2 regions of the Exiguobacterium sp. s191 genome follow, and region 1 is predicted to be linked to the other one. Evidence: predicted binding sites of a transcription regulator. Region 1 holds the regulator's gene; the other holds the start of a gene.

What was found. The regulator LexA, encoded in region 1, represses DNA repair genes until DNA is damaged. The targets are predictions, from matches to a motif close to CGAACATATGTTCG.
Region 2: a site for LexA is predicted at 1,180-1,193, ahead of KNQ09_RS13165 (Y-family DNA polymerase). Genes of this name have one in related genera too.

Annotation. Positions count from the first base shown of each region.
Region 1 is NZ_JACSNC010000001.1:433,261-437,562, forward strand. Features, by position in the region: gene glpK (glycerol kinase GlpK) at 1-705, opposite strand, end outside; gene KNQ09_RS02215 (MIP/aquaporin family protein) at 749-1,450, opposite strand; gene KNQ09_RS02220 (metal-binding protein) at 1,637-2,107, opposite strand; gene lexA (transcriptional repressor LexA) at 2,139-2,753, opposite strand; gene yneA (cell division suppressor protein YneA) at 2,965-3,252, shown strand; gene KNQ09_RS02235 (YneB family resolvase-like protein) at 3,298-3,951, shown strand; gene KNQ09_RS02240 (DUF896 domain-containing protein) at 4,065-4,301, shown strand.
Region 2 is NZ_JACSNC010000002.1:299,238-303,539, reverse strand. Features, by position in the region: gene KNQ09_RS13175 (MBL fold metallo-hydrolase) at 1-333, shown strand, start outside; gene KNQ09_RS13170 (pentapeptide repeat-containing protein) at 401-1,039, opposite strand; gene KNQ09_RS13165 (Y-family DNA polymerase) at 1,216-2,538, shown strand; gene KNQ09_RS13160 (YolD-like family protein) at 2,522-2,851, shown strand; gene KNQ09_RS13155 (ZIP family metal transporter) at 2,903-3,715, shown strand; gene KNQ09_RS13150 (heavy metal translocating P-type ATPase) at 3,767-4,302, opposite strand, start outside.

The DNA.
Region 1 (4,302 bases):
GTAACCGAAGAAGTGATACGGTACCGTTTTGTCGTAGACTTCACTCGACTGACGAACTTCTGGCAACATGGAAGCAGGAACACCTAGGATATCGAGTAACTCTTCATCCCATTTTTGTTCGTAGATGTTATACATCAATGTTCGTGAAGCGTTCGTGTAGTCCGTGATGTGCGTTTTTCCACCAGACAGTTTCCAAACGAGCCACGTATCGATCGTACCGAAGAGCAATTCACCGTTCTCTGCTTGCTCACGTGCACCTTCGACATTGTCGAGGATCCATTTAACTTTTGTGCCAGAGAAGTAGGCATCAATCAGAAGTCCTGTTTTGTCGCGGAACTTCTGGTTCAAACCTTGTTCTTTTAAGTCGTCACAGATACCAGACGTTTGACGCGATTGCCAAACGAGTGCGTGATAGACCGGTTTACCTGTTTCTTTGTTCCAGACGACCGTCGTTTCACGTTGGTTCGTGATGCCGATTCCAGCGATTTGCTCAGGTTTGATATCTGCTGTCCCGAGTGCTTCGGCCATGACGGCAAGAATCGAACCCCAGATTTCGTTTGCATCATGCTCGACCCAGCCTGGTTGTGGGAAGTACTGTTTGAATTCCCGTTGTGCCGAGTTGACGATTTTCCCATCGTGATCGAAGATGATTGCACGTGAGCTTGTCGTACCTTGGTCGAGTGCTAGGATATACTTGTTTTCCATTTCGAAATCCCCCTTGAGCGGTATGTGTTAGTGAGACGTGATCTTAGTAGATCAATTGATAGATGAACACGGCAATCGCTCCACCGATGATCGGACCGACGACAGGAATCCATGAATAGCCCCAGTCAGATGAACCTTTATTCGGAATCGGTAGGATAGCGTGCGCGATACGCGGTCCAAGGTCACGAGCCGGGTTGATGGCATACCCTGTTGTACCACCGAGCGAGAGACCGATGACGACGACGAGTAAACCGACGATGAGTGGTTTTAAGCCATCTCCGAACGTTGTTAAACCGAGTGCCAAGATACCGAAGACGAGAACAAATGTCCCGATGATCTCAGAAATCAAGTTCGACGGCGTATGACGAATCGCTGGACCTGTTGCGAATACACCGAGTTTTGCAGCTTGATCATCAGTCGCTTCAAAATGTTTCATGTAATGAAGCCAAACGAGAATGGCGCCGATGAAAGCTCCGACAAGTTGTCCGGCAATGTAGATCGGAACGTCTGCCCACGGTAGGTCAGAGTTCAAAGCAAGTGCGATCGTCAATGCGGGGTTCAAGTGTGCTCCACTTTCAGCAGCGACGAATGCTGCTGTCATGACGGCAAGACCCCAAGCGAACGTGATGACGATCCATCCGCTGTTTTCCGATTTCGTCTTTTTCAAGACGACACCGGCGACGACTCCATCCCCGAGCAGGATGAGGATCATCGTACCGATCATTTCCAATACAAAGTTATTCATGCAAAAACCCTCCCTTTGGATTAAAGCAGATAATGGCCTTTCTACTTTAAATTACTCCGAATTGAGAACGTTTTCAATACATATAATTGAAATATAGGAATGGAAATTTTTTATTTTGATGTTTAAAGATACGAAAAAGTGGATAAGAAAACACCTCATTCTGCTTGCAAGCAAGCAAAAGAGGTGTTACCGACGACGTTTTTTTCTTTTTTTAGGTCGAAACCAACTGCTGGAATAATCTAGTAGAATATGAATCGTACTCGCCACCATGATACCGACGACGAATGCAGGCAAGGAAGCGAACCACGAATCAATCGTAGCAGAATCAAGAACCTGAAAATATAGACTTAAAAATAGTAGCGGAATCAGAATCGCAGCACTATAAAGAAGCCGGATAATGTCTCCGATGATCAGTCCATGTGACCAGATCGAGCGATGGGGCATGATTTTGACGTACGGCATCCAAAGGACTCGAAATGGTCCAAAGCGATAATACGGTTCTGACTTTAAATCGAGGTCGGGTGACAACCAAAGGGTACCGACAGCGATACCGATGGCGGTTGGTAACCAATCGGTTTGTTGCGTTGCGACCGAATACGCAACGTAACCCGTCAGTGCGACGGTATTGACGGTATCATGTACATTTCCTGAAGGCATGAAAAAAGACCAGTCGTAACTGGTCCCTCCGTCAATGAATCGTCCGATACACGCCGATTACCTTACCAAGAATGGAGACATTATCGAAATACATCGGATCCATCGAGTCATTTTCTGGTTGTAGACGTACCTGTTGATCTTCTAAGAAGAACCGTTTCACCGTCGCTTCGCTATCTTCGGTCATAGCTACGACGATTTCTCCGTTTTCTGCTGTGTTTTGTTGGCGCACGATGACACGATCGCCGTCTAGAATACCTGCGTTAATCATCGATTCACCATCGATCATCAACATGAAGACCGTCTCATTTCCTACATAATGTGCAGGGAGCGGGAACTGTTCTTCGATGTTTTCAATCGCTGTAATCGGAAGACCCGCTGTGACTTTCCCGATGACGGGAACATGGACGATGGCTTCCGTGATTTCTTCAGGCTTATCAAGCAATATCTCAATCGCACGTGGTTTCGTCGGGTCACGGCGAATCATTCCCCGTTTCTCGAGTCGATCCAAATGACCGTGTACCGTCGAGCTAGACGCGAGTCCGACTGCTTCTCCGATTTCACGAACTGATGGTGGATACCCCTTCAGTTTCACTTCAGAGACGATGTAGTCGAGAATCTCTTGTTGGCGCTTAGACATTTTCCGCATACGAATTGCCACCTCTTTCTGGATTGAAGTTTGAAATGTAAGAATATATGTTTCTAGATTCACTATAACATAGAACAAATGAGCGTACAAACAATTGTTCGACATTTTGTGTTGACCGAACACGGGTTCTGTGTTTATTATGAGTTATGCGAACAATTGTTCCGCGAACATTTATTCTAACTCATTCATTTCATATTTGGAGGGATTCATGATGATTCATACGATTCGTACTCATGCTTTTTCAATTCTCTTCTATGCATTAAGTATTGCCTTCGTGATCTTTTTACTCACACCACGCCCGGATGAAAAAGTGGCGCAACTGATGACAGCTTCCGTTACGGTCGATGAGAACGCTACAGTCGAACAAATCGCTGAAGTCTACAATGATGGTTCGATGTCAGATGAAGAGTACGTCAATTGGTTGATTAAAAATAATGATGTTGAAACAAAACACGTCATCTCAAAAAGCAAAATCGTTGTACCAATCGCACAACAATGACAAAATGGAAAAGTTGTGAAAGAACGAACAGGGATGTGAGGTACGATGAAGGTCGTGATTTATTGTCGGGTGTCGACCGAAAAAGAAGCACAAGATAGTTCGATTGAACGCCAACGGATGGAGCTTTCGAAGGTCGCGTCTCAAAAGGGTTTTGATGTCGTAGATGTCGTCTCTGAAAAAGAGAGTGGATATGACGTCGATCGGGAAGGGATGCTGACGGTTCTTGATCATGTAACACGTGATGCGGTAGATGCGGTCCTCGTGACAGATGACACACGGATTGGTCGAGGGAATGCGAAAATCGCTATTTTGCACACGTTTAAGAAGCACGGTGTTCGGTTGATGACACTTGATTCCGATGGAGAATACCAGCTTGCGGATGCAGAAGCAATGGTCCTTGAGATTGTCTCACTGGTGGAAGAATATCAACGGAAACTGCATAACGCAAAAATCGCGCGCGGCATGCGGCGAGCTGTTGAACAAGGCTTTCGCCCGGAACGAAATCTGAATCGCCAAGGAGAGAACGCTGGGCGTAGTCGAAAGGACGTACCGATCGAAGAAATCGTACGTCTTCGAGAGCTCGGACTGACGTTTTCAGATATCGCCATCACCTTGCGTGGTATGGGACATGATATTTCAAAAGCAACGGTCAATCGTCGATATCTTGAATACCGCGAACTGACACCTAGCCCGGAATGAAGAGCAAGTTACCCGTCGACTGACGCGGTTAACTTGCTTTTTTTTATAGCCTCTTTTAAAGTAAGGATACAATTGAACAACTCAAGTTTGAGTCGTACAGAAAGAGGGATTCCATGTTATCACAAGAACAATTAGATCGAATCAATGCATTAGCGAATAAATCAAAAGTCGAGCCGTTATCAGAAGCCGAAACGGCAGAGCAAAAAGAGTTACGTGCAGCGTATCTCGCAGCATTCCGTGGATCGTTCAAAAACCAACTCATGGGCATGAAAATCGTCGATGAAGAAGGAACGGACGTAACACCAGAGAAATTGAAACAAGCACAAGAAGAAGAACGGAATAAACAATAAA
Region 2 (4,302 bases), on a different contig from region 1:
GTCCTCACCCATCCGGACGAACCGACACTTTATATCGCAGGTGATACGATCTGGTGTGACGAGGTCGCGCATGCGATCGAACAACATACGCCCGATATCATCGTCGTCAACAGTGGCGCCGCCCAGTTCTTGACCGGAGAGCCGATCACGATGTCACAGCGTGATCTCCTTGCCGTACACGAAGCGGCGGCGGAAGCGACGATCATCGTCTCGCACCTCGAGTCCGTCAACCACTGTCTTTTGCGACGTGATATGATTGCTGACTTTTTAACTGCTTTCCATCTCTCTGCCCATTTCCTGATTCCGGAGGATGGCGAAACGATGTCATTTTAAGAACAGTAACTTTCATTAAAAAGAAGTCCTTGTTTCGAATATCCATCGAAACAAGGACTTCTTTTTGTTATGGGATGACGAGACCTAACAAACGAGCAAAGGCAACTGCTTGCTCTTCCGTAATGACAGCACCTGGTAAAAATCGCGGATCGATCGTAATACCAGAGAGCTCCGTCTGCCGGAGGTCGAGACCTTTTAACGGCGTTTCAATCCATTGACTATCCGTAAGCCGGACCGCTTCGAGTTTCCACTGGGTCGGTTTCACTTCGAAGAACTGTGCTTCTTTCATCGTCGTTTCGCTCCAGTGTTGGTGACGGACCGTACTGCGAATGAACTGTGCGTAATCCGCAAGTCCTTCCTGAATCGTCACATGGTCCAGCGTACAATCTTCGAACTGAACACCCGTCATCCGGCATCCGACGAAGGACACGCGGTGAAAACGAGTTTCTTGGAAGTGACATCCCGTTAAGTCACATTGCTCAAAACGGATATCTTCGAACGAACCACGGTCAAAGGTGAGATTCGCGAACGAGACATTTTGAAAACACACTTGATAGGCATCGATGCGTTCTGTCAGTTCACTCGGCATCGACTCTTTCTCATAACGCGCTCCTTTTAGATACGGGTCATCGATTTCGACTTGATCGAACGTCTCTGGTTGAAGCGTTTTCGGTAATTCTGGTAAACGGATAATGGTCTCTTTCAATGAAGGTTCCCCCTTTTTTCTCTCCCTTAGTGTATCAAACTCCTTTTATATGAGGGAAAATCGTTCAAATTCCCCTTTTTTCAACAGTTTTTATTTTGAGACACTTTGAGACCATGCTATAGTCAAAGAAAATTAAAATAAGAACATACGTTCTTTTATGTAAAGGAGTGATTCAAATGTTTCCTTCCGTCGTTTTACCACAAGATAAACGGATTTTTTGCGTCGACAGTGTGTCCTTCTACGCCAGCTGTGAATGCCAGTATCGCAATCTCCCCCCCTTGACGACACGCCTGGCGGTCGTCTCCGATTTAAAACGAAGCGGGTCCGTCATTCTCGCTGCCACCCCTGCCTTAAAAGCACTTGGAATCAAGACAGCCGGTCGATTATATGAAATCGAGCAATTGCCATACGCTGTTCGTCGTACGATTCGACTTGTCGAACCACGTATGCTCGCTTATATGAAGACGTCGATTCGTGTCCTGGATGTCCTGCACCAATTCGCCCCACCTGAAGCCATCCGCGTCTATTCGATTGACGAAAGTTTCATTGACATGACCGGAACCGATCGCCTATTTGGTTCTGACCTGCAAGCTGCCCTCAAAATTAAAGAAGCAATCCTGAAACAAACCGGCATCCACGTCCGCATCGGGATTGGTCCAAATAACGTCATCGCGAAATTGACGCTTGATTTAATCGGGAAAAAAGAAGGCATCGCGCGATGTGGATATGCTGATGTCGCACGACGTCTTCATGATTTTCCGATTCGAAAGATGTGGGGAGTTGGACATCGCATGGAACAACATCTGCAGATGATGGGGATTGAAACGATCGGTGATCTTGCCATGCGCCCCGTTGAAGAGTTACACGAACGCTTCGGTGTCATCGGTGCCGAACTGTGGCATCACGCTTGGGGACTCGACGCGTCACCGACACTGCTTCCCCCGCGTCATCTGTTCGAGAAAGCCCCTCAACGGACGATTGGACACGGTGTGACCTTAATGCAGGACTATTATCAGTTCGAACGCATCCGGAATGTGCTCAATGAACTGGTACAGGATGTTGCCGCACGTTGTCGCTTTTCGAATCAAGTCGGCTGGACCGTTCACATCGGTGTCCGTTATTCTCGAAACGTCGTCCGAAGTGGTTTCTCCCGTCAAGTACGGTTGCCTTATCCGACATCCGATGAACGCATCATTTTGCGTCACGTCTTACAATTATTCGAACCGAATTGGCTCGACGGAGAACCTGTTCGTTTTTTATCCGTCGCAGTGGGGCATTTGACTGCCGATCAAGGCACCTTACAGTTGTCTTTGTTCGAGGATAATGCGCGGCTCTGGAAACGGCGACGGTTATTAAAAGCAATGGATGTCGTCAACCTTCGCTACGGAAAAGGAACGATTCGCCTCGCTGTCTCGTTTCTTGATACGAGTGTCGCCAAACGTCGCCTTCGTTTTGTCGGCGGTCATCCGGGAGGTGATCTTCATGACAGCGTATCGTGATCGGGGAAATTTAAAATGGATTCCTTTTCTCATGCCGGAACATTTGCAACTGCTGCGGGAATACTATGTCCAGATGCATCAGCTCGACTTGCCTGAAATTGATGAACAGTTGCAAGAATCATGGCACTTTCTGCTTCAAGAAGCTTTAATAGAAGGAAACGAACTTGAAATCACGTATTATAAGGAAAGTAGCTACGTGACGGTCGTCGGTTTCGTCGAACGACTAGAACCCGAACGTTCCGTTCTCTTTCTGCGCGGACGTGAAGTCATTGAAATTCCCTTCACACGAATCGTCCGGATCGAAAACGGGTAAGCTCTCATACAGATGGATGCTTTAAATCGTCCCCGGAAAGAAGGAATAGTCATGTTGGATTGGTTTACTTCCCTCCCCGTCGTCGTGCAAGCATTGCTTGCCGGAATGATGACGTGGGGGTTAACCGCACTTGGTGCGGCACTCGTCTTCGTCTTTACGACGATTGAAAAACGCGTCATGAACATGATGCTCGGTTTTGCCGCCGGCGTCATGATTGCCGCGTCGTTTTGGTCGCTGCTTGCTCCTGCGATCGAGTTCACGGAGCAGGATGGAGGAATCGCCTGGATTCCTGCTGCCATCGGTTTTCTCGCTGGTGGATTTTTCGTCCGTCTCCTCGACTTCGTCACGCCGCATTTGCACTTATCTGCACCACTCGAGACAGCGGAAGGTCCTTCGACAGGACTCAAGAAAACGACGTTACTATTTCTTGCGATCACGTTGCACAATATTCCCGAAGGTCTTGCGATTGGTGTCGCTTTTGGCGCCGCTGCCTTAAACATGGACGGGGCGACCGTCGCCGGTGCCTTGACGCTCGCACTCGGTATTGGGATACAAAACATGCCGGAGGGAGCTGCCCTATCGATTCCACTACGCGGTGAAGGAATGTCGCGCCGGCGCGCCTTCCATTACGGTCAATTGTCAGCAATCGTCGAACCGATTGCCGCGATGGTCGGAGCAGCCGCGGTCTTCTTCGTTCAACCGCTTCTACCGTATGCGTTATCGTTTGCTGCCGGAGCGATGATTTTCGTCGTCGTCGAAGAATTGATTCCGGAATCACAAGCAGAGAACGGATCCGATTTAGCAACGCTTGGTCTGATGGTCGGGTTTACGGTCATGATGATTCTCGATGTCGCACTCGGGTGATCTAAAAATATGCGATCATCTCCTCAAAAGAGGAAATGATCGCATATTTGTTCATGCACGTATCTTTAATAGACGCATCGCATTCAGGACCGCTAACATTGTCACACCGACATCAGCAAAGACGGCTTCCCACATCGTTGCGATTCCAAAGGCTCCAAGTAACAAAAAGATTGCTTTGATTCCAAGGGCAAAATAGATGTTTTGATAGACGATCTTTCGCGTCGTTCTGGCAACATCCATCGCATCGGCAAGCTGTTTCGGCTCATCGGTCATCAAAACGACATCCGCTGCTTCAATCGCCACATCACTCCCGATTCCGCCCATGGCGATTCCGACATCCGCCCGTGTCAGGACAGGGGCATCGTTGATTCCATCCCCTACGAACGCTGTTTTTCCTTTTGCTGTCTTCATCAGTTCTTCCAGCGCTTCGACTTTTTGATGCGGCAACAAGTTCGCAATGACGTGATCGAGATCCAACTGTTTTCCGATTGCTTCTGCCGTCTGTTTCCGATCGCCTGTCAACATGACGATTCGACGGATGCCTCGCTTTTTCAATTGGATGATCGCTTCCATCGTCGTCGTCTTCA